One region of the Exiguobacterium sp. RIT452 genome, then DNA from elsewhere that is predicted to be linked to it. Evidence: riboswitches for the same ligand, from Rfam matches in the RefSeq annotation. Region 1 holds a riboswitch; each other region holds the start of a gene.

What was found. A riboswitch is a leader RNA that binds a small molecule or an ion and turns the genes downstream of it on or off. The one in region 1 is predicted to bind S-adenosylmethionine.
Positions count from the first base shown of each region.
Region 2: linked by a shared signal. The riboswitch ahead of mtnK (S-methyl-5-thioribose kinase) and the one ahead of D3D03_RS09525 (LLM class flavin-dependent oxidoreductase) in region 1 are both predicted to bind S-adenosylmethionine.
Region 3: linked by a shared signal. The riboswitch ahead of metK (methionine adenosyltransferase) and the one ahead of D3D03_RS09525 (LLM class flavin-dependent oxidoreductase) in region 1 are both predicted to bind S-adenosylmethionine.

Region 1 is NZ_QXJB01000003.1:103,655-114,432, forward strand. It holds gene D3D03_RS09495 (nitroreductase family protein) at 4-639, opposite strand; gene D3D03_RS09500 (MarR family winged helix-turn-helix transcriptional regulator) at 655-1,104, opposite strand; gene D3D03_RS09505 (YczE/YyaS/YitT family protein) at 1,259-1,927, opposite strand; gene D3D03_RS09510 (DUF817 domain-containing protein) at 2,078-2,857, shown strand; gene D3D03_RS09515 (DUF2325 domain-containing protein) at 2,948-4,219, shown strand; gene D3D03_RS09520 (DUF975 family protein) at 4,287-4,925, shown strand; SAM riboswitch class I at 5,044-5,151, shown strand; gene D3D03_RS09525 (LLM class flavin-dependent oxidoreductase) at 5,224-6,282, shown strand; gene D3D03_RS09530 (ATP-grasp domain-containing protein) at 6,279-7,226, shown strand; gene D3D03_RS09535 (SRPBCC family protein) at 7,328-7,786, shown strand; gene D3D03_RS09540 (PhoX family protein) at 7,935-9,803, opposite strand; gene D3D03_RS09545 (NUDIX domain-containing protein) at 9,916-10,317, opposite strand; gene D3D03_RS09550 (ABC-F family ATP-binding cassette domain-containing protein) at 10,403-10,778, opposite strand, start outside.
Region 2 is NZ_QXJB01000007.1:7,591-18,368, reverse strand. It holds gene D3D03_RS13585 (2,3-diketo-5-methylthiopentyl-1-phosphate enolase) at 1-665, opposite strand, end outside; SAM riboswitch class I at 746-847, opposite strand; SAM riboswitch class I at 1,055-1,157, shown strand; gene mtnK (S-methyl-5-thioribose kinase) at 1,236-2,405, shown strand; gene mtnA (S-methyl-5-thioribose-1-phosphate isomerase) at 2,402-3,448, shown strand; gene D3D03_RS13570 (sugar ABC transporter substrate-binding protein) at 3,468-4,550, shown strand; gene D3D03_RS13565 (sugar ABC transporter ATP-binding protein) at 4,547-6,067, shown strand; gene D3D03_RS13560 (ABC transporter permease) at 6,064-7,089, shown strand; gene D3D03_RS13555 (AAA family ATPase) at 7,458-8,414, shown strand; gene D3D03_RS13550 (DUF58 domain-containing protein) at 8,411-9,493, shown strand; gene D3D03_RS13545 (transglutaminase TgpA family protein) at 9,490-10,778, shown strand, end outside.
Region 3 is NZ_QXJB01000002.1:604,149-614,926, forward strand. It holds gene D3D03_RS08500 (MDR family MFS transporter) at 1-183, opposite strand, end outside; gene mnmM (tRNA 5-(aminomethyl)-2-thiouridylate-methyltransferase MnmM) at 359-949, shown strand; gene D3D03_RS08510 (alpha/beta fold hydrolase) at 1,003-1,707, opposite strand; gene D3D03_RS08515 (GNAT family N-acetyltransferase) at 1,792-2,280, opposite strand; gene metK (methionine adenosyltransferase) at 2,419-3,627, opposite strand; SAM riboswitch class I at 3,755-3,881, opposite strand; gene pckA (phosphoenolpyruvate carboxykinase (ATP)) at 4,115-5,683, shown strand; gene D3D03_RS08530 (EAL and HDOD domain-containing protein) at 5,741-6,994, opposite strand; gene D3D03_RS08535 (alpha/beta hydrolase family protein) at 7,167-7,907, opposite strand; gene ytkD (RNA deprotection pyrophosphohydrolase) at 7,879-8,352, opposite strand; gene D3D03_RS08545 (glucose-6-phosphate isomerase) at 8,484-9,833, opposite strand; gene D3D03_RS08550 (iron-containing alcohol dehydrogenase) at 9,946-10,778, opposite strand, start outside.

The DNA of each region.
Region 1 (10,778 bases):
TGCTTATTTCCAGTCTGTGATGTCGTTGATCGGCAGACGAACGGATGGGTATCCAGCGTCGACGGCTTTTCCGATGGACAGAAGCATGACCGGAACGTAACGGTCTTTCTCCATACCGAAGGCTTCGGCGATTTGATCTTTTTCATAGCCGCCGATCGGGTTAGTGTCATAGCCGTGCGCACGGGCAACGAGCATCAATTGCATCGAGACGAGACCTGAATCAATCAAGATGCTGTCTTTGAGAGCACTCGCCGGAACGCTTTCGTACATGCCTTGAATCGCAGGTACTTGACGATCGCGGACTTCTTGCGGCATGAGCCCTTGTGCGACTGCTGTATCATAAATGTTTTCGAGTTGATCGATCGCGTTCATGTCACCGAAGACAGCGATGACAGCGGATGATGTCTCGACTTGGACTTGGTTGAATTTAGCGAGTGGTGCGAGTGTCGCTTTCCCTTCAGCACTGTCGATGACGAGGAAACGCCACGGTTGCATGTTCACAGAAGAGGGAGCAAGTGTTGCTTCTTCGAGAATTTGTGTCATTTCTTCTTTAGAAATCTTGACGTTTGTGTCGTAGTTACGAATCGAGCGGCGTCCTTTAACGATTTCCATGAAATCAGTTGTAGTTTGTGTAGTCATCTGACATTCTCCTTTTTAATTAACCGTTGTTTTAGGTAAAGTGAGGGCATTCGTTTCAATTCGTTGCATCATTTGAGCCAGCTGATGTTGTTCGTCTGCCGTGAATCCTTCAAGCAATTGCTCGAGGAATTCATCTTTTTGCTCACGTAGTCGTGTAATGCGGGTGGCACCTTCTTGCGTCAATGAAACGAGAATGACGCGGTTATCCGTTGCTGAACGGACACGTTCAATCATCCCGTTCGTTTCGAGATGCTTCAAGTGGCGTGTCACGGCAGCATTATCGACGTTGACGCGTTGTTGCAGTTCTTTTTGGCTGATCGTCGTATCCACCTCGAGTTGAGCGAGCAGATCCATCCGGGTTTGGCTGAAACCGTCCGTACAAAGATCAAATTTTTGAGCGATTGTCTTATTGACGGAGACGAGCGCATAAATCAATCGTCCTTTTTCAGTACAAGAAATACTCAAGTCATCACATCCTTCCCTTCGTTCGAAAAATCCTTGACGTATCAAAGATTGATATGTAAACGAATATAACGTGTCTGTTTTCATGCTGCAACTAATATGCTTCATCCACAAAAAAAGATACCATTTCGGATGAAAAGGTATCGAGTCAAACGACTTAACTAATTTTCTGTTGTTTCCGGGGAATCGTTCCGGCATCGATGGCAGCAATCATCCGGCGGAAATGACCCAACCAAAACTGCAGGAACGGACCAATCAAGAAAATCGATAAAATCGTTCCGAAGAACACCGGTCCGCCGAGCAGCCAACCGATTCCGCAGGCGGTGATTTCCATGAATGTCCGCATCATCCGGATCGACGTTCCGAATCGTTCCGCCAGTGTCAGTGTTAGTCCATCACGCGGTCCGGCACCGTAACCGACGGCGACATAAAGGCCGGCGCCCATTCCGATGATAAAAATTCCCGCAATCAGCCACAGCGTGTTTTGCCATACGGAAGAAAACGACGGCAAAAGACCTGAACTGAGGACGAGGTTCATGAACACCCCGACAAAAATCGCATTGACGAGCGTACCGATTTGGGGTGTGACCCGGTCGAGCAAATACTTGACGAACACAAGCAACAGTCCGACGAGGAGAATGATCGTCCCGACGGAAAAGGGCGTTTTGTTTTGAAGACCCAAATGAAGGACGTCCCATGTCGAGACGCCAAGTTGTGCCGTAATCATCATCGATGAACCGACGGCGAGTAAAAACAGACCAAATAAGAACAATGTCCATTTCAGGACGGAGCGTAACAGCCAGGACGTTTGAATTGTCTGTCTCATTTATGGAGGACACCTCGTTTCGGAGTAAAATTGATTCATTAACTGTACCATGTTTGATGGAGAAAATTGAAGTGAATCCGATATTTTCCATCTTGAGGTGGAGGGAATCACTTCTCCGGATGCGTATACTAATGAAAAGGAGGTCACCTCATGCAAAAAATCCGCCATTTCATCCGTTTTACATATCTCGAGGCCATCTGTTGTGTCTTTCCGGTTGCGATTTTCTTGGCGCTTGCGGTATCCCGGTACCTTCCGTCGGAACCGATCGCGCGCTATGACTTGCTTTTAGTATGGTGTCTTTTTGTTCAAATCATGTTGCTTGTAACACGTTACGAAACAAAAGAAGAGTTCAAATTGATTTTAATCTTTCATGCGATTGGCTTGGGACTGGAGTTGTTTAAAGTCCAGGTCGGTTCCTGGAGTTATCCGGAAGACGCCTGGAGCAAGGTGTTTGGTGTGCCGCTTTATGCCGGTTTCATGTATGCGAGTGTCGCGAGCTACATCTGCCAGGCCTTTCGCCGGTTTGATCTCCGGATCACAGAATTTCCCCGTCCGCTTCTCGCCTCCTTGTTAGGGCTGTTAGTCTACTTAAACTTTTTTACCCATCACTGGTTATTTGATTTCCGTTGGCTGTTAATGGGACTTGTTGCCGTTGTTTTCTTAAGATCCTGGGTCTATTACCGGTTGGATGAGACCGTCTACCGGATGCCGCTGGTTTTATCATTTGGTCTGATCGCCTGGTTCATCTGGCTCGCTGAAAATATCGTGACGTTTTTTAAAGGATGGGTCTACCCGAATCAAGAGGAGGGCTGGGAACTGGTCGACTTCGGAAAACTGTCGTCTTGGTTTTTGCTTGTGATCATCACGATTTTAATTGTGGCCGTCGAAAAATACCGGTTGGGTGATCCGTCAATCGAAATTAAAACCTAACCATTAACAAAAAAATACCTGGTTATTTTTAGACCAACCTACACGAAACCCCCTTGCTATAGTTGAAAAAAAGCAAAGGGGTTGTTTGAGATGATGCAACAAATCATGGAACGGGCGAAAGCGTTGGTCGCCGGTAAATTACAGATCGTTGAAACGGCGGAAGATTGGGAGTTGTTGCTTGAGGAAATCCGGGGAATCGATGAATGGGTTCAATTGTCGCGTTACTATACACCACGTGTGCATCCGAAAGAGGTGCTTCAACCGACGAAAGAAGAGCAGCCGACGTCACCCGGTCCGCTGACAGAACTGCCAAAATCGGACGAACCGATCGTCGAACAACGGTATGCGTATACATTTGTCCGGGAATTAAAAGGCGGATCGTTGCAGGAATGGCCGAACAGCCATATCTCGGAAAAGGAAATCCGCCAATGGAATCTCGAGCACGGCATGGAAGTCCGCGTCCAGATTATCCATCAAGACCACCGGCGGACGTCACTGGAAGTACTCGCCGTCGTCGCAACCGATCAAATGAAGACGCTGGAGCAACGAATCGTCTTTGAAAAATGTATCGTCAAAAATCACGGTATCATCGAGTCGACGGTCAACGGTCCGTTGAAGGATGAGACGGGAAAACCGTTTTACTACGCTACTCCGGTCGAAGATATGCGATTCTTTCAATTGAAGGAAGGACAACTTGTCGACTTGGTCATGTGGAAAGGTCATCCGGAAACACTGACGATTGCCTGGAAGTATGCTTTCCAATATGAAGAACCGATTGTTCAACCGTTCGATCCGTCAACAGAATCTAAACCGACAGACGCGACGGCAGAAATAGCCGTGACAATCGTTTCAAAAAAATCGACCGGGCGATATGCCAAGCAGATAAAGCGAAAACCGACCGTGAAAAAGGTCCGGCAACCACGCCGGATTCGCCAAAAGAAACAACAACCGATTACACCGCTCGTCACGACGTCGCTGCCGGGACAACCCATCGATTACGTCGACAAGGAGCCGCTTGAGTTTGCAGCATTTAAAGGAATGCGGCTCGTCATCGTCGGAAACGAACAGCAGGCACCGGTCTACCGGACATTTTTTGCTGAGACCGGAATCGAGCTGATTCATTTAGCAGGGGATGCCCAGTCGGCGAAGAAAATTGCCTGTCTCGCGCAAAAGACGGATGCCATCGTCGTTATCACAAGTCGTGTTTCGCATGCGGCGTCAGCCCATGTCATCGCACAAGCCAAAAAACATGCTATCCCATTTGCGATGGAACGTCTCGATGGTCGGCGTTCGCTGTATACGGCTTGCCAACGTCAACTCGAAAAAGCACGCCTGCACAAGCTAAAAACAGGAAAATCCTGAAAATAACTGAAACTCCTTACTGCTTAAGCCGTAAATAGGAGTAGAACTTATTTTAAGGAGGATCTTTATGATTAAAGAATTAAAACTATCGGCACGTGAGTCACTTAACGGTCGCTGGGTCTTCATGGCACTCATGTTTTTACTGTTTCTCATCATTCAAGGGATTCCAGCAACGTTTTCTTCTGATCCGAACGAAGACTTTCAGTTCATCGATTTGATTGGATTTGTGTTGAATATCCTGTTCCTGCCGCTTGCGATCGGTTGGGCATGGCTTGCGCTGTCTGTCGCCCGTAAAGAAGAGGCAAAAATTGTCGATTTATTCGAGCCGTATAAGCTGTTCTTGAAAGCAGTTGGTCTGTCGCTTGTTCAAGGTATTCTTCTTGGATTGTGGTTCTTGCTGTTGATCGTTCCGGGAATCATCAAGTCATTTTCGTATATGCTGACTTATTACATTTTACGTGACGAGCCGTCAATCGGTATTTTGGATGCCATTACGCGTTCACGCCAAATGATGGATGGTCACAAGATGGAAGCCTTTATGCTTGTCCTCTCCTTTATTGGTTGGTTCCTGCTCGGTTTGATTACGATTGGAATTGCCTTCCTCTGGGTCGGACCTTACTTCAGCGTCACCCTCGCCAAGTTTTATGACCGCATCCGCGGTGAAGAAGCACCTGTCGAAGAGTCGACATTTGTTGCCCCATATTAAGACAAGGAGGATGAGAGCCCAGCTCTCGTCCTTTTTTGATACTGTTTTTAATTCCGATTGGAAAACAAGGTTTAGTGGTTGCTTTACTCTGCTAAAAAGTGTACGATAATTCCAATAATTCTTATCAAGAGAAGTCGAGGGAATGGCCCGAAGACACTTCAGCAACCCCGCATCATAAGCGGAAGGTGCTACTTCCTAAAGGGATCAACCCCTTTACAGATAAGAGCAGACACGATTAATCCGTCGCTCTTTTCGATTTTCGAGAAGAGCGATTTTTTTAATAAGGGGGACATAACGGATGGAGTATGGATTTTGGTTACCGATTTTTGGAGGGTGGTTACGAAACGTCGAGGACGAACAGATGCCGGCGACGTTCGATTATGCCAAGCAGGTGGCGCAAACAGCAGAACAAATCGGATTTTCGACGACGCTGATTGCGGAATTGAACTTAAATGATATCAAAGGGCTGGAAGCACCAAGTCTTGAAGCCTGGACGACAGCAGCGGCGATTGCTGCGACGACGGAACGGCTGGAAATCATGACAGCTGTCCGTCCGGGGTTCCATAACCCGGCGACGACCGCGAAGATGGCAGCAAACATCGATCAACTCAGCAACGGACGCTTTACACTGAACGTCGTCTCTGCCTGGTGGGAAGAAGAAGCGCGGCAATACAACGGGATCTTCACGGCGCATGACGAACGGTATGCGCGGACGGAAGAGTTTGTCACAATCATGAAAGGATTATGGGCAGACGCTTCACCGTACAGCTTCGACGGGAACTACTATACGCTCGAGAAGACACAACTGCATCCGAAGCCGGTTCAACGACCGGGCATCAAGTTGTACGCAGGCGGGGAAAGTGAAGCCGGCAAACAAACCATCGTCAATCATTGTGATGCCTATGTCATGCACGGCGGAACGGTGGAAGAAGTATCCGTCAAGATTGAGGATATGAAGGCGCGTCGACAAGCGACCGGGCAACCGCCGCTTGAAAGTTTTGGACTGGCTGCGTATATCATCTGCCGCGATACGGAAGAAGAGGCTGTTCAAGAGTGGCAGCGGATCACGGACGTCAAGGAAGACGGTGCCGGGTACGTCGGGTACGACGATTTCGTCAGCAAATCGCAACTCGAACAACAGGTGAAACGGAACGATTATTCGGTCTCCAACCGTGGACTCCGTCCTGATTTGATTGGAACACCAGAACAGATTGCCGAACGGATTCTTGCGTTTGAGCAGGTGGGTGTCTCCTTATTATTACTTCAATTCTCACCACAACTTGAAGAGATGGAACGCTTCGCGCGCGACGTCATGCCGCTTGTCGAAGAAAAACGAAAGGTAGGTCAAACCAAATGACAAAAATTCATATCTTACACGAAAACCAGGAATGGACGGACCATTTAATTAAACGACTCGAAGAACTGGAGTTGCCGTATGAACAGTGGCATCTCGATGAAGGACAGGTCCCGCTTGATGAAATCCCGCCAGAAGGCGTCTTCTACAGCCGGATGAGTGCGTCTTCGCATACGCGCGGGCACCGCTACGCGCCGGAACTGACGGAAGGGGTGCTCGCATGGCTCGAGGAACACGACCGGACCGTCTTCAACGGAACACGTGCGTTGCGACTGGAAGTCAGTAAAATCAATCAATATACGGCTCTTCGAAAAGCCGGTATCCGTGTTCCGAAAACGACGGCTGCCGTCGGACGTGATCAGATTGCTGAAGCGGCGAAAAACATCGGGGTGTCGTCGTTCATCACGAAACACAATCGTGCCGGAAAAGGACTCGGTGTCCAGTTGTTCCATTCGATTGAAGCACTTGAAACGTATCTCGATGGCCCGACCTTTGATGAGCCGGTCGACGGCATCACCCTGATCCAAGAGTATATCCAAGCGCCTGAACCGTATATCACGCGTTGTGAATTCGTCGGCGGAAAATTCGTTTACGCCGTACAAGTTGATACATCAGAAGGCTTTGAACTGTGCCCGGCGGATGCGTGTGTGATTGATGACTTGTTCTGCCCGGTCGGGGAAGAAGCACCACAAACTCCGATGAAGTTTAAAGTCGTTGATGGATTCGATGATCCGATCATCCAGCAATACGAAGCCTTCCTGCAAGCGAATCAGATTGCTGTCGCCGGGATTGAATTCATCAAGGATGCGGACGGAACGATCTATACGTATGATGTCAACACGAATACGAACTACAACTCGGATGCGGAAGCGGCCGCCGGTAAGTTCGGGATGCTGGAGCTCGCGAAGTTCCTTGGGAATGCGTTGGAACGTCAAACGGTAAAGTAAATCGTGATTGCCGATTAAAATAAGCCAAATACCCTGTCTGTGTGTAGTCTGAAGTTAGAACTGCACACATCAGGGTATTTTTTAGTAAGGGAGGTGTTCGGATGGTGACATGGCACGAAGAAAAAGTCCTCGACGTTCCAATCGAGCAGGCTTGGCATTTATTTGATCACGATCGGTTGCAACGGTTAATTCCGGGTGTCGTCCAGCACGAAGTGATTGAACGCAAACCGGGTGTCGTCGGTTCGACGTATCGGCAAACGTACATGCAGGGGAACCGGTTAGAGACGTACATCGTGACGGATCTTGCGTATACAAGCGAACCGGACTTTAAGCAAAACACGATTGGCTTTACTCTTGCTAAAATCTTTCAACTCGAGATGACGTTTACACTGAAACGGCTCGACGAAACGAGCTGTCAGCTGATTTATACCGGCAAAAACGAAGGCGCCAACTTTGTCGGCCGGAGCCTGTTGTCACTCGGAGGTGAACGGGAGACGGAAAAAATCGTGCAAGGATTACTCCGTCGTGTGGAAGAAGAGGCCAGTCAACTGCGTGCGTGATTCAAAAGCGGTTTGCAAGCAATCATCTTCCTAAAGGAGTCTCGTGCAACATAGGAGTCTAAAAAAACAGAAAGAGAGAGGCGGACTTTGAAGTCCACCTCTCTCTTTCGTCTGAAGCTGATTTTTTGAATCAGCCCCTTGTGTTGTCTCAACGGTGAGAATATGATTTTTGACCTGTCGGCAGACCGGATAGGTAACCGACACCGCCTGTTTTTTGGATACCGATGCCATCTTGCATCGCTTGCTCCAGTTTTTTTGAATCGACGGCTGTGATTTGTTTACCATCCAATCCTTCACCCGGATGCTGATAGTTACTGAGCAAGTAACTGTAACCACCGACGTGATCGAGCGATCGGAGTCCTGTCGCTTCAGCACCGACCGGGACGGAAAGAATCCGTGAGAGCTTCTTCGTCTTCAGGTTATAGGCCCAGACGAAATTGTTGGTGTGGAGCGAGCTGTCTTCACCGATGAAGAGCGTTTTTGATGCGGCCGAATATGCCAGATTATCCGGATTAGCGACGAGGTTCGGATTCGCCGTATTGCCGTACGCGTCCGGTTTTGCTAAATCTTCTCCGATGACAAGTGCCTGCATGTTAGTCGGGACATAACGACTGTCGATGCCTTTGGCACGACCGAGATCGATTTCAAAAGTGGCACCGGATTCCCGTTTTTCAAGCTGGATGTCGTCTTGGACGGCACCTTCTTGTTTTTCTGTACTGCCGGAGACATAAGACAGGGCGATGTACGCTTTCTTATCTTCTTCATTGACCGTGATGCCTTCCATCTTGTTGAACTCAGACGTGGCACCGAGCATCGCACCATAACGGCGGGATTCAAGGAAGGCCGCTTCCTTCTCTTTGCCTGATTTAAGCTTCAGATACTCGACCTTTTTGCTGGCAGCTGTCTTAACCGCTTTAAATCCAGGTGTGGGTGCATCAGCTGTCTCAAAGATGTCACTAAACTTCGTTCCTTTGTCGATTAAACGTTTGACTTCTTTATCGGATGCATGCCCGAGCTTGATCCATTCAAGATCCCCGGCTCCACCGTCCGTTGCTTGGGTCTGTTTGAATTTTGCGGCATAGAGCGTTCCTTTTGAGAAGTCTTTCTTTTTATCCGCGACATACATGAACATCATCGTATTGTTCCCGTCATCACCGAAGATGGCTGTCTTCTGATCCGGGAGGATTTGCATCATTTCGTGTGAGAAGCGTCCGGTACTGTAATGTTTGACGACCGATGATTTCCCTTTACGGTCCACCGAGATTTCCGGTGTGAAGCCGTAGAAATAAGGATTGGCTTTCGCTTTCGTTCCGAAGTAACGTTCGGCGAAAGCGTTGACTTCTTTGAAAGCAGAGGAAGCCGGATCCGACTCAAAGGCACGGGCGTCCGGTTCGTATTCTTCCGAACCGAGGTGTGTGCCCCATGGTGTCGTTGAGCCGTTGCATGGTGTCCACAGACCGTTGACGTTTTTGAAGTCGATTTTACTTGCCTTCTTGACGGCCAATTTTCCTGTTTTTTTATCTTGAACCACTTCTGTCAAAGTCATCGAGGCAGGAAGTCCCTTGACCTCATTTCCGGCGTTATCAATCGAGTCGTATTCGAAGTGTGAGACCATGTATTTTTTGCCGTGGACTTCAAGCAGACTATTGGAGTCGGGTGCGTCAGAGACGAATGCTTCCGGTTTATCCGGTACACTCCGATCGATGATTGGATCGCCGTTGACGTCAATCGGTGTTCCGGCAGCGATCCTATCGCCTTTATTCTCAACAATCTTATCTTGTGATAAGAACAATTGGTTGTAGTCGAGCGGTTTGATTTCCGTCTTGCCGTTTTGATAAGTCACTTTAACCTTAGCTTCCGTATATGTTTTGACCATTTGATTAATGGTGCTTGGTGCATCCATCGATAGAAATTCAACCTTTTTGATGTCACGCGTTGCATACGCATCAGCAGATGTTGGAATCAGACCAGACGACAGAACAGCTGCAGATAAACCGACGATCAGTGTACGTTTCATGATGATTTCCCCCAAGTTGTTTGTTATCTTGCTACTTCCTCATTTAATCAATTGATTGTGAAGGATGTGTAAACATAACAGAACAGTTCTATTTCACTTGGTTAATCTTTTATTAACAAAAGGGGTGGGATATTTTCTTCAGAGCCCTTAAAATTTTTGAGATCTGTACATCTTCCTCCAGTTCAACGAGAGAACACCACTTCACTTCCGACAAGATTTGTTTTTCTGTTGACCGTTCCGGATCACGTCCGAGAACCGGTTTGGATGCATCAAGCCGCTCGACCAAAAAGCAAACCTCCTGTCCGGATGGCGTGTGATTCGTATAGAGGCGGTGACGGATAGAGACTCGGAGATTTACCTCCTCTTGGACTTCCCGGATGACCGCTTGTTCGAAGGATTCATGTTCCTCGAGACCCCCTCCGGGTAATGTCCAGAAACTTCGATCGTTTGTCTCAAGACGAACCATTAAAATCCGACCGTTCTCGATTAAGGCTGCACAGGCACGATGGCGCAACATTTTTCCTCCTCTGATGGATATGATGTCTTCAGTCTACAAAAAAGAGACCTCATCCGCTAGGACAGGTCTCTTGTTTCATTACTTAGTTCGTCGCATACAACGTTGATAATTGTTGTTGGACAGAGTCATTGTTGAGGTATTCATCATACGTCGTTTCTTTGTCGACGATACCGTTTGGCGTCAATTCGATGATCCGGTTTGCGATTGTTTCAACAAACTGATGGTCATGCGAGCTGAAGAGCATTGCGCCTTTATAAGCGATCAAGCCATCGTTGAGGGCTGTGATCGATTCAAGATCCAAGTGATTCGTCGGATCGTCGAGAACAAGCACGTTTGAGCCGCTGAGCATCGCTTTTGATAACATACAACGGACTTTCTCTCCCCCGGATAAAACAGACGCTTTTTTCATGACTTCTTCGCCTGAGAAGAGCATCCGACCGAGGAAACCACGGAGGAAC
Region 2 (10,778 bases), on a different contig from region 1:
GCCGTCGCTCCGGATTCAACCAGTCGTTTCGCCTGTTCTTTCAAGCGGAAGACCGGACCACTCAACGTAATCGCATAGAGGGCCCGTTTACCGGTCCGTTCATAGTGCACATCGAGGACTTCCCGTCCGATCCGCGCCCGGTCGAGTGCGGGTGTCAGCGGATTGTCGTATAAGATCTCGTCATCCTTGACGAGATCAATCCCGCCGGCAAGCTGGGCTTCGAGTTGTTCCCGTAAAAAAACGAGGTCCCGTCCGATGACGCCTTTGAAGATGCTCATCAACAGGGGGCGGTCATGGACTTGGATCAATTGGCGGACGCCCTCGATGCCGAATTTAGCACCGGGAAAATCCGGTGTGAACGAAGCGGGAAGCTGGAGATCCGTCAGTTTGATTTGACCGTCGAGCGACAGCTTGCCGAAGACGGTCGTCAAAATCGCCGAAAAGTCCCGTGAGACGTTGTGTTCCGGATAACGGATCGTGACATACCCTTTTCCGTCGTGTTCTTCCGTATGGACGACTTGTCCTTTGAAGGATTCAAGCTGTTGTTGTTCCAAATGATTCAAATCGGTCCATGAGCCGACCGTCAGACCGAGGGCGATTTGCTCTGCCCGTTTTGGTAACTGATCGGTCACGCCGAGTTGGTAAGTTGCGGTAATGTACGCCATGATCGTCGTCTCTCCCTTGTTAAAAAATACAAAAATGGTCCCTCGTCAATGACAAGAGACCATGAAAAATTGCGCGTGGACTCTTATCTGTCAGCGTGTTAGCTGCAAGAATTAGCACCGTGCCAAGTGGTCGGTTGCTGCGACATCGTAGGGCTCGTCCCTCCGTCTGCTCTTGATAAGAATTGGATGAAATTGTGAAATCTAATTGCAATTTTTACATGAGATGCCGGACTTGTCAAACTATATTTTGAAAATTTATTTTTTTGAAAATACTCCTTCTATAGATGTCTCCGTTTTGAGCGGATTGCACTAAAATTTGGAATTGACAGAGGGTGGTCGGCGCACGTAGTATTCAAATCAACATCAAACCACACGACAACTACATATGACTCTTATCGTGAGTTGGCAGAGGGAATTGGCCCGAAGACGCCGCAGCAACCGACCATCCGGCACGGTGCTACATCCAACAGACATTCGTCTGAGAGATAAGAGGACGGAGTATTCTACTGCGCCTCTTTTCTTTGACGAAAAGGGGCGTTTTTTCGTGTGATCATCAAGGGGGAAATCAGAATGGGATATCAAGCATTTACAGTACAGGACGCCATCGAACGGGTCCGGACACTCGGTCTGATCGGCAACGAACCGGTGACGGCAGAAGAAATCGGTGACGGCAATTTAAACCTGGTCTTTCGGATTCATGCGGGGGACCAGCACCTGATTTTAAAACAAGCGTTACCGTATGCGAAGGTCGTCGGTGAAAGCTGGCCGCTGTCGCTCGAACGGGCATGGATCGAACAGTCCGCGTTAAAAGAATTCGCGAAAGTCGCGATTCCGTTTGTCCCGCGTGTGTATCATGCCAGCAAAGAAGAAGCCTTCACGGTGATGGAAGACTTGTCTCATCTGACAATCGTCCGGGCTGGATTGCTTGCGGGAGAAAAGTATCCGTTGCTCGCGGAACACATCGGTTCGTATTTGGCCCGGACGCTGTTTTATACGTCGGATTTTGCCCTCGGACCGGTCGCGAAAAAACAGATCGCCCGTCAGTACTACAATCCGGATCTGTGCGACATCACGGAGAAACTGATTTTCACGGACCCGTTTTATGATGCGGAAACGAATACGATTGAAGCAGGACTGGAAGCGGAAGTCGACCGGATCTGGAACGACGCGGAGCTGAAACGGGAAGTCGCAAAGCTCGAAGCCCTGTTCATCACGAAAGGTGATGCCTTGCTGCACGGCGACTTACATACAGGCAGCATCTTCGCCTCGGCGGAAGAAACCAAGGTCATCGATCCGGAGTTCGCGTTTTACGGTCCGTTTGGGTTTGATGTCGGTCAGTTCATCGCCCATCTGTTTTTTGCCGCTTATCCGGACTATGACCGGTTGCGCGAGGAACGGATCAAGGACATCGATACGTTTTGGCTGACGTTTGCGTCGACGTTCAAGGCGTTGTGGGAGCGGGAAGCGGTGGAGCCGTTCCGTTCAGCGGACGGTCTCGTTGAGGATGTCCTCAGTACGATTTTACAAGATGCGCTTGGGTTTGCCGGATGCGAGTTGATTCGCCGGACGATCGGACTGGCACCGGTCGCGGACTTGGAACAGATTACCGATCCGACCGTTCGTCTCGAACGAAAACGTCATGCGTTACGCCTCGGTACTGCGTTGATCAAACGCCGGACGGAATGCAAGACGTTTACGGATCTGCGGAACTTTGATGTAACGGAGGAACTCAGCCGATGAGTCAATTCGTTCAGAGCATCATCTATGAAAACGGAACAGTGACGATCTTGGACCAAACCCGTCTCCCGGAAGAAGAACGGTATGAAGTCATTCACGATTTGGCGCAGGCGATTGAAGCGATTAAACAACTGCGTGTCCGGGGGGCGCCGGCAATCAGTTTATTCGGCGGTTTCGTCCTCGTGCAGGAAGCGTTTCGGACAACAGGATCGCTTGACGAAGTGAAACAGGAACTGCTGACGGTGTCGGCCCAATTACTGGCCACCCGGCCGACCGCCGTCAATTTGCGGAACGTGCTCGACGAACTGAATCAGCTCATCGTTTCGGCCACGACGCTTGCAGAACTGCCGAAACGTCTGGAACAAAAAGCGGTGGCGCTTTATGAAGCGGATGCCAAGACGTCACGGCAAATCGGCGTGCATGCCTTGGAGTTGTTTCAGGCCAATGACCGGGTGTTGACGATTTGTAATGCCGGATCGATTGCGACAGCGGCTTACGGGACGGCACTGGCCCCGTTTTATCTCGCCAAGGAGCAAGGCATCCCGTTATCCGTCTATGCGTCGGAAACACGGCCTTTGTTGCAGGGTGCGCGTTTGACGACATGGGAGTTGCAACGGGCAGGGATTGACGTCACCTTGATCACGGACAATATGGTCGCGCATACGATCAAGGAAAAACAGATCACCGCCATCATCGTTGGAGCGGACCGGATTACCCGAAACGGCGATACGGCCAATAAAATCGGGACGTTCCAGCTGGCGTTACTCGCACGTGCCTTCGGAATTCCATTTTACGTCGCCGCACCGCTGTCGACGTTTGACTTAACGAGTTTATCAGGCGACGAGATTGAGATCGAAGAACGGGCAGCGACGGAAGTGACGCAGTTTGCCGGACAGGTGACGGCGCCTGCGGGTGTACCGGTCTTTAATCCGGCGTTTGACGTGACACCGCACGAACTCATCACTGCCATCATCACGGAACTGGGCGTCATCGAACGACCGAGTGTGGAAACGATCGAACAGACGGTAGGACAACAGACCATTTAAACAGACAGGGGAGATCCAGATGAAAAAATTAGCATTTGCTGTACTTGCACCGGCGGTCTTGCTGGCTGCTTGCGCCAATAGTGAAGCGACACCGACGAAAAAAATCAGCGGTGTCCCGGAAAGTGTCCAAGGAGACGTCAAGATTGCCGTCATCCGCAATCTCGCATCCGACGATCATACGAAACAATTTTTGGACGGTGCCCGGTCAGAAGGGGAAGCGCTTGGTTTTAAGGTCAACACGTTCATCTCCGAAGGCAATGACGTCAAGTTCAAGGAACTGGTGGCACAAGCCGTTCAGCAGGATTATGACGGACTGATCATCTCGCACGGAAAAGAAGATTATGCCTACGACATGATCAAACCGGCAATCGACAAAGGGATTAAAGTCGTGACGTTTGATACGGTGACGAAGAAAAAAGACCAGACGTTAAAAGGCATCACAGAGACCTTCCAAGATGATCACAAACTGGCGCAACTTTCACTCGATGAAGTGACAAAAGTGAAGGACGACAAGCCGGTCCGGGTCATTAAATTATGGTTTGGTCCGGGATTTGCACCGCTGGACCGTCGTCAGGAAATCTATAAGACGTACGAAGCCGATGGCAAAATCAAGACGCTTGAAACGGTTGGACCAACGAACTTCCAGGATGTCCAAGGCGATATTGCGACGAAGATGAACGCGATTCTCGCCAAATATCCGAAAGGAAGCATCGATGCCGTCTGGGGAGCGTGGGATGAAGTCGCCAAGGGCGCCTATAAATCCTTAAAAGATAACAAACGTCAGGAAATCCCGTTGATTTCAATCGATGTCTCGAACCAAGACATTAACTTGATGCGTGAGAAAGGAAGCAACTGGGTGTCAACGAGTGCCGTCGATCCCCACTTGATCGGACAGACGGACATGCGTCTGCTGGCGAAAAAACTGGCCGGCGAAAAAACACCGGACAGCTTTGACCTGGATGCTAAATTAGTCGAGCAAAAGGCACTCAAAGCAGATACGACGATGTACAATCTCGATACGATCATCAAAGGCTGGAGCACGTCCGAGAAATTCAACGAACCTTGGATGGAAAAACTGCGGAAAGCGAATGCTTCGAAATGACACAGTCCGATGTGACCAACCGGCTCGAGATGCGCGGGATCTCAATTGAATTCCCGGGTGTCAAAGCGCTGGATGAGGTGAATTTTTCCGTGCGCCGCGGGGAAATTCATGCGCTCGTCGGAGCGAACGGAGCCGGTAAGTCGACGCTGATGAAAGTATTGGCGGGAGCGCATACTTCGTACGACGGGACGATTTCGTTTGAAGGCGTGCCGTTGACGATTGATTCGCCGCGTGCCGCCAAACGAGCGGGGATTGAAATCGTCTACCAAGAGGTCGATACGGCACTGATTTCGTACTTGACGGTCGCAGAAAACATTTGTCTCGATTTGTTGACGAACGGACAGCTCAAAGGGGTCATCCGGCAACGCCGTTTTGAACAGATTGCACTGGAGGCGCTCGGGAAACTCCAGTCTTCCATCGATGTCCGGCAACGGGTCAGTGAACTGCGTCTTGCCGACAAGCAGTTGGTTTTGATCGCCCGGGCACTCGTCCAAGACAGCCGTTTTTTAATCCTGGATGAACCGACGGCTCCACTCAGTCAGCGGGAGACGGAGCACCTGTTTCGGGTCATCAAGGAACTGGCGACACGTGAACAACTGGGCGTGATTTTCATCTCACACCGCCTTCAGGAGTTGTTTACGATCTGTGAGTCGATTTCCGTCATGCGTGACGGGAAACTGGTCGCCCGCCAAGCACTGGTCGGGCAAACGAAAGAGACGATCGTGGAACAGATGCTCGGAAGACGTTTGCAACAGACGGACCGGCAAACAAGACCCGTTGGACAAGCGTTGCTCGAACTTGATCAAGTATCGGTCACGGGACAGCTGGATCAGCTGTCCTTGACGGTCCATGCAGGTGAAGTAATTGGAATTGCCGGACTTGTCGGAGCGGGAAAAACCGAGCTCTGTAAGACGATTTTTGGGGTAATTCCGACTGCGGCAGGACAGATTCGAGTAGCCGGCGAACCGGCAAACATCCGGTCGCCGCACGAGGCCGTCAGCCGCGGGATTGGTCTGGTTCCGGAAGAACGGCGGAAAGAAGGTATCCTTGTCGCGGATCCGATTTACCAAAACATGACGGCGGCGAGTCTCAAACAATTCGTCAATCGGTTCGGTTGGGTCCAGACCGGTCAGGAACGGACTGCCGCCAAGGACATCATCAAACGATTGGCGATTAAATCAACGGATGAAACGCAACGCGTGGCGGGACTTTCGGGCGGGAATCAACAGAAGGTCGCGATCGGTAAGTGGCTCCTCGCCGACGCATCGGTCCTGCTGCTCGACGAACCGACGAAAGGCGTCGATGTCGGGGCGAAACGGGAAATCTTCCACGTGATTCATCAGCTGGCTGAACAGCAAAAAGGGATTCTGTATGCTTCCAGTGAATTCGATGAATTGCTGACGGTGACGGATCGGATTTATGTCATGTATGACGGCAAAATCGTGTTCGAGACCAAGACCTCGGAGACGACGGAAGAGCAATTACTGTTATACGCGACAGGGGGGACAACGTCATGAACGAAGTATTGCACGAACCAAGCACGGAACAGGAACGAAAAACGGACCGGCAACCGGCCGGTAAACGAATATTACGCTTTTTGAATGATTGGGGGATCGTCCTCGCAATCCTCGCACTCATCTTCTTTTTTGCCGTAACGGCACCAAGCTTTTTACAAAGCGCGAACCTGATCAACATTTTGCGCAGCATCTCGATCGTGACGATCATTGCGATCGGTTTGACCGTTTCGCTGACCGTCAACGGTTTTGATCTGTCGGTCGGTTCAACCGCGACATTTGCCAGTTCGCTCGTCGTATCATTTTTTGTCTGGTACAGCCTCCCGCTTGGCTTGTCGATTGGCTTGGCGATTTTGATTGCCTTAAGCGTTGCGCTGGTGAACGTGCTGTTGATCGTTAAATTCAAGATTCCCGACTTATTTGCGACACTCGCGACGATGTTCATTTTTGAAGGGGTAGCGATGACGTATACCGGCGGTGGATCGATCAGTGCCGGGATGCCGCGGCTCGACGGGACACCGACGGTCGGGATGATTCCGGAAGGATTTTTGACAATCAGTCAGGCGCCGTGGATCATTTTCATCATGTTGGTCGTCGTTGCGGTAACGCATCTGTTTTTAAACCATACACGACACGGCCGCTTCTTATACATCATTGGCGGAAATCCGGAAGCGGCACACTTGACGGGAATCCCGGTGCAACGTTACCGGGCACTGGCCTATGTAATTGCCGGGGGGCTCGCAGCGGTCGGAGGCATTCTCCTCGCTTCACAAGTCGGCTCGTCGCAAATTAACGCCGGATCCGGCTATTTGATGCCGGCGGTCGCAGCAGCGTTCATCGGTTCGTCGTTTGCCGGACAAGGGAAACCAAATGCTGTCGGTACACTCGTCGGAGCCTGCTTGGTCGGGGTGCTCGAAAACGGACTGGTGATGTTATCTGTCCCTTACTATTCCTTGAACATCATCAAGGGAGCTGTCCTGGCACTGGCCTTAGCTTCGACCTATTACCGCTATCAGAAAAAATAATCAAAAAAGTAGGTTTAACTTCTAATATAATCGGTAATATTCAGTATATGAAAGGATGGTGATGCACATGAATGATTACCAATGTATAGGGAACGATCGCATGTCGCTTCGAGGAGAAGAGGATCACCGGACTTGACGAAGGCAACATGACAATAGACACGGATTGATACGTGTTTTACGTGCAGATTGCACGGCTCAAGAACGGTTTACGAGATGTGATCGTTCCTGAAAGCAGGAAGGGGGAGTCGCGAACAGCGACCCCCCTTTTGTGCGTATTGAGGTACCCGTATTCCTTTAAAAGAAACAGCGGATATGAGATGATATAAAAAGTCAGAAAATTCAACTACTAAATAGCAAGGGGCCAGACAATGCGAACATATACAAAGGAGATTCAAGCGATCATCGACAACGTAGAAAAAGTAATCATCGGTAAAGAAAATGTGATTACGCAATCCTTAGCAGCATTACTTGCCGGAGGGCACGTGTTACTGGAAGACGTACCGGGTGTCGGGAAAACGATGCTTGTTCGGGCGTTCAGCCGTTCGATTGGTTTGACGTTCAAACGGGTTCAATTTACACCCGATCTGTTGCCGTCCGATTTGACGGGCGTATCCATGTATAATCAAAAAACGAGTCAGTTTGAATACCGGCCGGGTCCTTTGATGGGAAACATTGTCCTGGCGGATGAAATCAACCGAACATCACCGAAAACGCAATCGGCGTTACTGGAAGGGATGGCGGAAGCGAATGTCACGGTCGATGGAGAGATTCATACGCTTCCAAATCCCTTTTTTGTCATGGCAACGCAAAATCCGATTGAACACGAAGGAACGTATCCACTCCCGGAAGCCCAACTTGACCGGTTTTTAATCAAGGTCAAAATGGGGTATCCGGATTTCCAGCAGGAGATGAAACTGTTGACGCGGTTTGAGCGGGACGAGCCGATCGAGACACTTGAATCGGTCATCACCCGCGACGAGTTGTTGCGGATGAAGGAAGAAGTAAAGGGCGTTCATGTCTCGCAACCGGTCAAAAAATATATCGTTCAACTGGTCCAAGCGACACGCAGTCATGCGTCACTTTATCTTGGTGCCAGTCCGCGTTCCTCGATTGCGTTGATGAAGGTCGCACAAGCCTGGGCCTATATGGAAGGACGGACCTTCGTCCTGCCGGATGATGTCAAACATTTGTTGACGCCGGTGCTCTCACACCGTCTGATTTTGACGGCAGATGCCAGGTATCATGGACAGACCGCCGAACGTATTTTGGAACAGGTGAAAAAGGAAGTTGCCGTGCCGATCCAGCAAGACGTGGAGTCTTTATGACACGATGGCAAATCGGCTGGCGTTATGCCGTCTTGCTGATCACGGTCACGGCACTCTGGGTCTACGCCCGGATTGACGGCGGAAACGTCGCGTCCCTGTTGTTGTATGTCATGGCAGGATTGACGATCTATTGGACGCTGTTTTTGATTTGGCCGGTCACGCAAGCGATTGCGACGCGTGAGGTGTCGAACAAGATGTTGATTGCCGGGACGGATATTCCGGTCTCTCTGAAAGTCCGGCGGAAGTTTCCGTTTCTTGTCGGCGCTGTCGAAGTGACGGAAGTTGTACCGGAGGAACTGAGTGAAGAAGAACTCAATATCCGGCATCCGTTACGGGCACATTACCGAAAGGTCGAACACATCGACTACATGATTCCGTCGATTCGGCGGGGACTCTATCAGATTCCCGGTTGTATGCTTGAAATTCGCGATCCGTTCGGTTTGTTTATGCGTAAAAAACTCTATCCTGTCGAAACGTATCTGGCGGTGGAACCTGCCCGCTTGGCCGTGCAACTGCCGCATGAGGACGACCGTGGGGACGGAGGGATCTCACCGGTCTCGCTTGATCTCCGGCAGTCGTCCTTCACGGTCGTCGGTGTCCGGGAATACGTCAGCGGGGACCGGATGAATCAGATTGACTGGAAAGCAACCGCAAAGCGGCAAGGCTTGATGACCAAAACGTTTGAACGGGAACAGGAACGCGAGACGACGATTGTGTTTGATGAAGGAACGGTGAGTGACGATGACTTCGAACGAAGCATCTCGATGCTCGCTGCAGCGACGGATCAACTGAACAAACGTCATTTGAATTACCGGATCCATCTCGTCGGACATGGTGTCCAGTCGTTGTCGTTGCCGCTTGAAGGCGCGAAGCTGACCCATTATTTAATGACGGCGCAACCGAGTCGGACCCGCTCGTTCATCGAGTCGTGGGAGTACTCTTCTAAAGCGTTACGACTGAACGGAAACGTCCTGTTTATCACACCGGACCTCGAATCCAACAATGAGTTGTGGATTTCAAAAGTCCGACAGGAAGCGACGGTTCATGTCTATACACCCGAGAGGAGGGAAACCCGATGATACGACGACTGATTTGGAATTTACTCGCGGGACTTCTGTTTGCGAGCTTCATGCCGCCGTTACTTGAGTTGACGACGTTCGAGAGTGTTGTTCCCTTCCTGCCGCTGTTATTGACACCGCTGTTGTTGTCACATCTGCGGCGCAGTTGGTTTTTACTGGGCAGTCTGTTCGCGCTGCTCCTGTCGTTTTATTTCATTTTGATCCCGGGTGAAGCGCCATGGAATCTGTTCCGGGAAATCGCAGGGGACGTCAATCGGGTCATCAACGGAGAGCTTCCGGGACGCCCTGCATTCGCCTTCTCGATTGGACTGATCAGCTTTTTGATCGGCTACCTGGCGCGCCGGACGTTTCCGAATCGCGGGTTCGTCTTTGGTCTCGCGCTTGGTGTGATCGGCTTTATTGCCTATTGCGACACGTGGACGGACTATTCAGGTGAACAGTTCATTATCTATCCGATCGTCTTGGCGCTGCTGTTGCTCTATGCGACGGAAGTCAGCGAACGGCCAAAGGCGTCGTATGTCCGACCGATGAGTGCGTTGTTGATCATTGGAGCGACACTGGTCGCAGCCGTTCAAAGCCCGGTCATCACAGCGACCTGGCAGGACAGTTGGTACGACTGGACCGATGGATTTGAAAGTGAAGGGACATCGTCCAGCCAAATCCAGAAGGTCGGATACGGCAACAACGATGAACAGTTGGGCGGTCCGTTTCAGATGGACGACCGGGAAGTTTTCCAGGTCGAGAGTGAGGGGAGCCGCTACTGGCGGGTTGAGACCAAAGACATCTATACCGGAAAAGGATGGGTGTTGTCGGAATCCGAGCCGGAAATTGATTCCCGTGGATTTTTCTCGCACTTTGGCGATGACGTCGAAACACGACAGGAACGGGCGACCTTTGAACTGTCGCGCGAACTGCCGTTTGTTCCTTACAACGGGGACAATGTCCGTTTGAGTGTAGACGAGCAACGGCAAAACCTGTTGATTGATCCGGAAAATCAAAAGATTTCTTATCTCGACGATGCCGAACGGCAACAAAATTATCAGATTCAATACACGTATCCGTTATTCACGGAAGAACTGCTCCAGACGGACGAGCCGATTTCATTGTCCGCGATGGAACAAGACCGTTACTTGCAATTACCGGATAACCTGCCGGACCGGGTCCGTGATCTTGCGACAGAGATCGTCGCGGATGAGGACAGTCCGTGGGATCAAGCAAAAGCGATCGAAAATTATTTCGAACAGGAAAACTTCGAATACAATACGGAAGAAGTCGCCGTACCGGA
Region 3 (10,778 bases), on a different contig from region 1:
AATGTAGTTTCCGACGATGGCAAGCGCCGAGTTGACGAACAACGCCATTCCCGCTTTTGTCATCGATTCGCCTAAATATTCATGAATGTATAATGTATTAAACGGCCATAAAAAAGAGGATCCTGTTGTATTGATCGCCATCGCCAATACCAGAATCCAGACCGCACGAGGTAATTTCGGCATGATCAGTTTCCTCCAATATAGTTTCCAACCTTGCCACTTTACGAAATTGCATCGTACTCTGTCAAGGAACTTCGATTTAAACGAACAATCGGAAAAATGATACAATTGACTAAATGATCGGATTTGCGGGTACTTAGAAAAAACAGAACAGCTATCAGGAAGAGGAGTTTATGCCATGTCACTTGCACGAGTATTACCTTACGCCAAAGAATTACTGGAGTCCGTCATCCATGAAGGGGATTGTGTCGTCGATATGACCGCCGGGAACGGTCATGATACACACTTCCTTGCCGAACAAGTCGGACCAAGCGGTCGGGTCATCGCTTTTGATGTTCAGGAGCAGGCGATTGAAGAGACGAAACGCCGGTTGCAGGCAGCTCATGTTTCGGAATGGGTCGATTTGTATCACGAAAGTCACATCCATGTCGGAGCACGCCTGTTCGAAGAACAGCGTCCGATCCGCGCCGGCGTTTTTAATCTCGGTTACTTACCGGGAAGTGATAAATCAGTTACGACGACCGGGGAAGAGACGTTAGAGGCGCTCGGCGCCCTTCTGCCCGTCCTTGTGCCTGGAGGAATGATCGTCCTCGTGATTTATCACGGACATATCGAAGGACGTAAAGAACGCGACGCTGTCCTCGACTATGTTTCGCTCCTGTCCCAACAAGATTATGCCGTCTTACAATACCGCTTTTTAAATCAACAAAACAATCCGCCTTTCATCGTCGCCATCGAAAAAAAGCTTAAAAAACAAATCATCGACTAAAAAAAGGAGGATACCGTCGCGGGCGACGGCATCCTCCTTTTTGAATTGGCTTCTTACTCTTCGACGAGTTTGAGGAACAACAGTAATTTTTCGGCAAACCGTGTGTTCAAACGTTCGAAACTAAAGTGCGGGAAGCCGTGAAGACGCTGCAGATAAATCTGATCGCCTCCCATTTTCCGGCACACTTCGAGCGTCAGCTTGACATCGGCAAACTGATCGTCCGGCGCATAAAAACAGGCGAGATGGACACGCGGTAATTTTTTCCGCTCTTCATCATGCAACACGATCTCTTCTTCAATCTCGCGATACTGTGCATACGTCAACTCACCGAGACGAACCGCATCTTCATTGTTTTGCCCAAACGGTAACGTCCCGAGCGGTGCATCCGGGCGAAAACGATCAAATGCACTCGCAAATACTTGTTTGACGCCGCCGAGCTGTTTCGAATTGTGCCAATCAAACAATGGCGAGATGAATGACAGACTGGCGATCGGCAATTCGTATTCCTGCAACAGCCGGTTCACGACGAGTGCTCCCATGCTGCAGGCAATGATATGAATCGGAAGCTTTCGTTTACCGGCTTCCCGTAACGCTTCTTTTAATAATTGTTGGTGTTCTTCAAACGATACACGACGTGGTGCATCGACCAAAAGCACTTCATATTCCCGTTCCAAGACGCGAATCAATGCTTCGCTCGGCCGGGCACGTAATTGGAGTGGATATACAAGGACAATCACTCCGGTTGGTTGTTCTACCACACGCTCACCTCTTCATCAGATATCCATCTAGTATGCAACAAATCCGACTTCAGCAAAACCGCCTCAAGTCGGATTTCTTTTCCCTTATTCATATATACGTTGCAGCCGCGTCACAGGTTCCACCTGTCCAAACACTTCTTCCGTCGTTTCACTGACTTCTTTAAAGCCGAACGAGGTCAAAAAGTGACGGGCTTTATAATTACGTGATTCGACGTACACTTCGATGGGAGAAGCACCTTGGCGCTCGAGTTCTCGAATCAGCCGCCGCCCGATTCCGTTCTGTTGGTATTTCGGCAGGACATAGAGGCGGACAATTTCCCACGTCCCGTCGACATCAATTGCATGAATGAATCCCACAATCTCCCCATCGATCAGACCTACATTAAAATATTCTCCGCGCGCTTCTTCTGCTGTCCGGATTGCCCGAACGACTTCTTCTTGCGGGTAGGCTTCCTGAACGAAATGGGCTTTCGAGCGCTCAGAATAGATTTCCTCGTACGTATCCATCCAAGACGTGAGCGCAATATCATGAATGCGTGCTGCATCAGCAGGAACTGCTTCGCGTATCTCCATACCGAAATCCCCCTTTTCCTTTTACAGACTCATCTTCTTTTACCCTTTTCTAGAAATTTCAGTCGTTTCCCTGCAAAGTTCCGGAGAAACAAAAAAAGTTCAGAAACACCCTTCAAAAGGGAGTTTCTGAACTCAGGATTATGCGAAACGTTTTGCCTGCTCTTCAAGAGCAGCAGCTTTATCCGTTTGCTCCCATGGCAATTCGATGTCTGTACGACCGAAGTGACCATATGCTGCTGTCTGACGGTAAATCGGACGGCGGAGATCAAGCATCTTGATGATGCCTGCAGGACGAAGATCAAAGTTTTCTGCAATCAATTCGACCAGTTGAGCTTCTGGAAGCTTACCTGTTCCAAACGTATCGACAGCGATTGAAACCGGGTGCGCAACACCGATTGCGTAAGCAAGCTGAACTTCCGCTTTTTCCGCAAGACCAGATGCGACAAGGTTTTTCGCGACGTAACGTGCTGCGTAGGCAGCAGAACGGTCTACTTTGGTTGGATCTTTACCAGAGAATGCACCACCGCCGTGGCGTGCGTAACCGCCATACGTATCAACGATGATTTTACGACCTGTTAATCCAGCATCACCTTGTGGTCCACCGATGACGAAACGGCCAGTCGGGTTGATGAAGAATTTTGTTTCAGCGTCAATGTATTCCGTCGGGATGACCGGAGCGATGACGTGTTCTTTCAGATCAGCTTGAATTTGCTCAAGCGTTACTTCTTCTGCATGTTGTGTTGAGATGACGATTGTATCGACGCGAACAGGTTCATTGTTCTCGTTGTATTCAACCGTAACTTGCGTTTTACCATCCGGACGGAGGTAATCGAGTTGTCCTGTCTTGCGGACTTCTGCAAGACGACGGGCAAGTTTGTGTGAAAGTGAAATCGGAAGTGGCATCAGTTCAGGTGTTTCTTTCGTTGCGTAACCGAACATCAGACCTTGGTCTCCTGCTCCGATTGCATCGATTTCTTCATCTGACATGTTTCCTTCGCGTGCTTCAAGCGCCTGGTCGACACCAAGAGCGATGTCTGCTGACTGCTCATCGATCGAAGTCAATACAGCACATGTGTCTGCATCGAAACCGTATTTAGCGCGTGTATAGCCGATTTCGCGAATTGTCTCACGAACAACTTTCGGGATATCCACGTAAGTCGATGTCGTAATTTCTCCTGCAACTAAAACAAGTCCTGTCGTGACAGAAGTTTCTGCCGCAACACGTGCGTTTGGATCCGCTGCAAGAATCGCATCCAAAATTGAATCCGAAATCTGGTCACAGATTTTATCCGGGTGACCTTCAGTTACTGATTCCGACGTAAATAGTCGGCGATTAAGGTTTGTCATGTTTGACCCTCCCAAAAAAGAATTTGACGGTGTACTCATTTCCCCTAGTTGAGTGGGACGGTAAAATGAAAAAAACCTTTCCATGTCCAAAAATGGTCAGGGAAAGGTTGTGCGTTCTTCCTTTACCCTCTTATCGTTCGAAGTGTTTACTTCGCTTCAGGAGAGCACCTTTTCCTATATTAATGATGAAACTAATATAAGACGGTTGCCGGGTTTCTTCGGGCCTTGTTCCCTCCACCTGCTCAGAATAAGAGTATCCGTTACGAATTACATGATATAAACTTGTGCCCACTCTGTCAAGCAACGTTTTAATTTCTAGTCGAAAAATTTTGAAAGAGATGTTAAACTGTTTATGCTGAAAGCGTTTCCAGATAAATAGAAATCAGCGCATGAAAAATGATTGCTCTATCTTTAGTATGTCATATATAATGAATGTGTCATACTAATTGTAGAGCCAAAACCAACGTAGGGGAAAGGTGGGGTCAGGATGCCGATGACGGTCCTGAATATCGAAGAACTACTCAAGAAGGAGCATGTGTTCAAACAACTATCTGTTGCCGAACTAGTCGAACATGCGATTCGCAACAACGAAGGAGTTCTTGCAGAAAATGGTGCTTTGTCTGTAGAAACGGGGAAATTTACAGGTCGTTCACCGAAAGACAAGTTCATCGTCCGTGATCAATCATGTGAGACACATATCGATTGGGGCCATGTGAATCAGCCGATGGAGTCGGACAAATTCGAACAACTGTTACAAAAAGTTCTTCGTTATATGAACGAAGCAGATCAACTCTACTACACAGAGGCAGCTGCTGGTGCCGATACACATTTCACCCTCCCGGTACGCGTCGTGACAGAGTACGCTTGGCATAATCTGTTTGCGAAACAATTATTCTTACGTGAATATCCTACGGTTGCGGCCTTTGAACCATTTACGGTCGTCTACGCACCACATTTCAAAGCCGATCCGCTTGTTGACGGCACTAATTCGGAAACGTTCATCGCCATGTCATTCGAACATCGTATTGTTTTGATCGGCGGAACGGAATATGCGGGAGAAATCAAGAAATCGATTTTCTCGGTCATGAACTATCTGTTGCCGCAACAAGATGTGTTATCGATGCACTGTTCCGCCAACGTCGGACACGAAGGAGACGTCGCCTTATTCTTCGGACTCTCCGGTACTGGTAAGACCACCTTATCGGCAGACGACAGCCGTCAATTGATCGGGGACGATGAGCACGGCTGGTCTCATGACGGTGTCTTTAATATCGAAGGCGGCTGCTATGCGAAGACGGTGAACTTGTCGCGTGAAAAAGAACCACAAATCTTTGATGCGATTCGTTTTGGCACCGTCCTTGAAAATGTTGTCCTCGATGACACCCGGACTCCGGACTACGATGATACGTCGAAAACGGAAAACACTCGCGCGGCTTATCCGATCACAGCAATTGACAACATTGCCATCCCGTCACGTGCCGGTCATCCGAAAACGATCGTTTTCTTGACGGCTGATGCATACGGTGTGTTGCCTCCGATCAGTAAACTGACGAAAGAGCAAGCGATGTATCACTTCTTGTCCGGCTATACGTCGAAACTGGCTGGGACAGAACGCGGTGTCACGGAACCGGAAGCGACGTTCTCGACATGCTTCGGCTCACCGTTCCTGCCGTTGATTCCTGAAAAATATGCGACGATGCTCGGTGAACTGATCGATCGTCACGGCGTGACGGTTTACCTTGTCAACACCGGTTGGACCGGCGGTGCTTACGGAACAGGCAGCCGCATGAAACTGGCCTATACGCGCACGATGGTCAACGCTGCCGTCAACGGTCTGCTTGCCGACATCCCGACAGAAGAACATCCGGTGTTCGGATTGCATATGCCAATCGAAGTACCAGGTGTTCCGAGCGACTTGCTGAATCCTGTTAAAGTTTGGGCGGATCCGGCTGTTTATACAGAACAAGCAACAGCACTCGCCCATAAATTCAAACAAAACTTTACCCGCTTTGTCAGTGCGACCGATGCGATTAAATCAGCCGGTCCTCGTGTTTAAGCCGTCTCCAAAATAAAAAAGTTGAGCCTCTGCTTGAGGGGCTCAACTTTTTTGTCTTCAAACAATCGAATCCGTTTTGTCTTGCAGATGGAGTTCTTTTTGAGCCAACCATTCTTGGCTTTCTTTCAGCAACTCATAGGCACGTCGTTTGGAAATACCAAACCGGTTACTGAGCAGCTCAAACCGTTCGAATTCGCCGCGATCTGCACTGATTGCAAGCAACAGACAATCCCGAAACGGGTGGTCCTCTCCTTGCAAGACATGTTTTAATGCAGGCTCAATCGGCAGTTGGTCGATGATTTCATCGATATCAACCGACAACAGGGCATCAATATGCGAAAGTAATCCGATCATGTAGGCACTTTCTGCTTTTAACGTTTTTGTTTCCGTCGCAAACAGCTCACATAACTTGGCACAGTGTAAAGACGAACGCAATAATTCATCCGACCACTTATACGGACTGGCGAGTTTCATCTCGCGTAAAACAATTAGTGAAATCCAGCTCTTCAGTTGGGAGAAGCCTAACAAAGAGATCGCTTGCCGGACCGAGCTGACTGTATTCCGTAAACCGATTCCGGGAGAATTGATCAATTGGAGGACTTGGACACTGATGTATGGGTTTCTTTCAATCTCATCGATGATCTCATCATAATACTCATCTGTTTCGAGCCATTTCAACATCTTCAGCAAGACCGGTAATTGCGGTGGGACGGCCTTTCCTTTCATCAACATCGGTTTGGCATAAAAATACCCTTGAAACCAGTCGTATCCCATTTCAAGGCTTCGTGTATGATCTTCATGGGTTTCCACCCGCTCCGCCAGAAAACGCATGTGGGGATAATTTCGTTTCAGGATATGCAGAATGGCACTTTGTTCTCGTGGATTGATGGCTTCGATATCGATTTTGATCAAATCAATCAAATCAAATAATTCAGCACCATGATGTCGCAGAAGATCTGTGACAAAATCATCGAGTGCCAGCATGAATCCTGCTTCTTTCCATTTTTTCAGCGTGTGTAACATCGCGCTGTCAATGTGAACGGTCTCCAAGACCTCAATCACAAAACGGGTTGGATCCAAGTGATCGATTAACTCCGACTGCAACAAGTCTCCCGTAAAGTTAATGAACAACCGTTTTCCTTCTGCCACACGGTCTACGCCGAGATGGACAAGCGTGTTGGTCAACACGTCCATCGTCGCTAAGTCGCCGTCAAAAACAGCCGGTGCATCGACTGAACGATAGAGTAATTCAAAAGCATCAATCGAACCGAACCGGTCAACGATTGGTTGTCGTGCAAGTAAGATTTCCATCTCATGTTCCCCTTCTCGATCCGTTAGTCAGGCTAATTTTATATGTTCCAGTATATCAAATATCCATTTATCTTAAAAAATCAGTTTTTTAAAAGATATCAATGTTGCAAATATCTAAAGAAAAAAATCACCCCAATGATACGCATTGAGGTGATGACAACATTAAATTCCGTCACGTCATCATCCAGTTGATGACGTCATCCGTCACTTCGAATTTTTGGCGAATCGGGAATTGATGGGCATATTGATACACTTTTAAATGCGTCTGCTTTGGATAACGGGCGGCGTAATTCGTCGCATGACGCAATCGGACATTTTGATCGTACAAGCCGTGAATCAACAAGACATCGCCTTGCGGCGGAAAATAGAGCGGAGAACGAACTTGATAAGCTTCTTTTTGTTGATCCGGCAACCCACCCGTGAAGCGTCGCAACATCTTCCGCATCGTCTGCTGCTCTTCATACGTCCAGACAAGGTTTGTCACCCCGGCCCAGGAAACGGTCCGGGTGACGGGACGATGATGCGCAAGCAGTAACGCCATCTGTCCACCCCGGGAAAAACCAAAGACCGACGTCCGGTCCACTCGTTCATCCAACCAGTCAAATGCCGAAATCGCGTCGCGAATATCGTGGTGACCAAAATCTTCTTTGCCCGTCCCCCCCAGGTTTCCCCGGTAAAAGGGAGCCATGACCAAGTAGCCGGCTTGAGCAAACTGCATCAGACGCGTCGGTCGGACCATTCCGATGTTCCGTGTCCCACCACGCAAGTACAACAATCCCTGACCGTTGGCACGGACCGGCAGGATGACGTACGCACCGACCTGTTCGCCGTCAGATGTCTCATAAAAAATCCGAAACGTCCGGAACGGTCCCTGCCGCGGTAATTCAAACCAATCGGCGTTCGGCGAGTACACGCAATGTCTCCGGAAGGACGCGGTCCTTCATCATGAAGCTGTATTGACGGTTCGTATCAAGACGAGGTGGGATGTCGTCCAGCAAGTAAGCACCGTCTGTTTCATCCACTGCAAGATGCGGGACAAGGGACTTAATTTCGGCAAAATAAATGTTTTTGATGATGGTGTCTCCCCGTCCTTCAACACGGTATTGTCCAATGTATTGGAGACGTTCAATCCGTCCCCCGGTCTCCTCCATCACTTCTCGGTACGCCGCTTCCTCAGCTGTCTCTCCGGGCTCGACTTTCCCCCCCGGAAACTCATACCCGCGCTGTTTATGATGTGTCAGCAACCATTTCCCTTCGTACACGGCAATGACCCAGACATGAAGCGGATGAATCGAGAAGGGATGGTCCTCAAAACTCAGTTCAACCCGATTTTGGTAATAATCTAAAAACGTAATCACGTGCGTGCACCTCATTTCTTCTTCTCTCTTCACTTTACCTGTTTCGAAAGCATTCTAAAAGTGAAAGTGCGTAGGAATTTGTCAGAATGACAAAAAAAGACATCTCTCGAATCCGAGAGATGTCAAGATGCTTATTTCAAGCGAGCTTCGAGCTCTGCTTTTTCCGCTTCAAATCCTGGTTTACCCAGTAAAGCGAACATGTTTTTCTTGTAGGCTTCTACTCCCGGTTGGTCAAACGGGTTCACGCCGAGCAGGTAACCGCTCATCGCACACGCTTTTTCGAAGAAGTAGAACAAGAATCCAAGATGGTACGGCGTCATTTCTGGTAACTCAACCGTTAAGTTCGGCACTTGTCCATCTGTATGGGCAAGTAACGTTCCTTCAGCTGCCTTATCATTAACGAATTGAATCGATTTCCCTTCAAGGAAGTTCAAACCGTCCAAGTCCTGTGCATCTTTTTCAATCGTCAAGGCATGACGCGCTTGTCCGACTTTAATGACCGTCTCAAACAGGTCACGGCGTCCTTCTTGCACGTATTGACCCATCGAGTGAAGATCCGTTGAAAAATCAACCGCTGCCGGGAAAATGCCTTTGAAGTCTTTTCCTTCTGATTCACCGTACAACTGTTTCCACCATTCCGAAACATAATGCAGGGCCGGTTCGTAGTTGACGAGGAGTTCGATTGTTTTCCCTTTCGCGTATAACGCGTTACGGACGACTGCGTATTGGTACGCTTCGTTCTCCGCTAAGTTTTCGTTTGAGAACTGAACTTGGGCGTCACGTGCGCCAGCCATCAATTCTTCAATCGAGATGCCTGCCGCTGCGATCGGTAACAGTCCAACCGGCGTCAAGACAGAGAAACGTCCACCGACGTCATCCGGAATGACAAATGTTTGATAGCCTTCCGAATCCGCAAGTGTTTTCAAGGCACCACGCGCTTTATCCGTCGTAGCGTAAATCCGGTCTTTCGCGCCGGCTTTTCCGTACTTGTCTTCCATGAACGTTTTCAAAAGACGGAATGAAATCGCAGGTTCTGTCGTCGTTCCTGATTTCGAGATGATGTTGACCGACACATCTTTCCCTTCAAGTACTTGGAACAAATCGTGTAAGTACGTTGAAGAAATGTTATGTCCGGCATAAATGATTTGTGGTGCTTTTCGTTCTTCTTTGGATAACAGATTATGGAACGAATGACCAAGCATCTCGATTGCCGCACGGGCACCAAGATACGATCCGCCGATTCCGACGACTAACAAGACATCTGAATCCGACTTGATTTTTTCTGCGGCCGTCTGAATTTTCTCAAATTCCGCTTTGTCGTAGTTTGTCGGTAAGTCGACCCAGCCGAGGAAATCACTGCCGGCACCTGTACCGTTGTGAATCGCTCCGTGTAATGTTTTTACCGTATCCGCCATATAGTCCACTTCATGTTGTCCTACGAATTGTAGGGCCTTCGAATAATCAAAACGTACTGTTGTCATTCACTCGTCCTCCTTATTCATTCGCAAACAAATGCGACCTTCCTTTTCATTAAAACGCAAGAAGGAAGGTCGTTCAAGTCTTTTGTGAAAAGATTAGCAAATGTTACAGCGCTTATAAAGCAGCCGTTACGATTTGACGGACATCTTCGTTACCAAGTGATTTGAAGTTACCGAAGTCTCCGCGTGTCATGGCTGACTTCACGATCGAATCGATTGTATCTTCTTTGATATCGTAGTCCGCGAGACGGTTTGGTGCACCAAGTGATGTCCAGAACGCGCTGATGGCATCGATTGTTGCGTGAGCCGCTTCCATCTCTGATTTTCCTGCCGTATCGACGTCAAAGACGTTTTCACCGAGTGTCACGAAACGATGGGCGTTTGACTCGTCGAGGACGTGACGCATCCAGTTCGGGAAGAGAATCGCCAGACCGCCTGCGTGCGGGATGTCATGCACTGCTGAGACCGCATGCTCGATGTTGTGCGATGCCCAGTCACCACGTGCGCCCATTTGCAGGACACCGTTGAGTGCCATCGTACCTGCGAAGAGAATCGTACCGCGAAGTTCAACGTTTTCAAGATCGTTGACGAGTTTCGGTGCTGCTTCGATGACTGCTTTCATGACGCCTTCTGTCATCCGTTCTTGAACCGGTGCATGTGCCGTATGGAAATATTGCTCGAGGCAATGGCTCATCATGTCGACGATTCCATAAATCGTTTGGTCTTTCGGAACGCTGACCGTGTACTTCGGATCAAGAATTGAGAATGTCGGGAACGTTAACGGGCTGCCCCAACCGTATTTTTCTTGTGTCTTCCAGTTCGTAATGACAGAACCTGCGTTCATCTCTGAACCGGTTGCTGCAAGCGTCAAGACCGTTCCGAACGGGATGACGGTTTCTGGTGTTGCTTTCCCGATGACGAGATCCCATGCTTCACCTTCGTACGGGA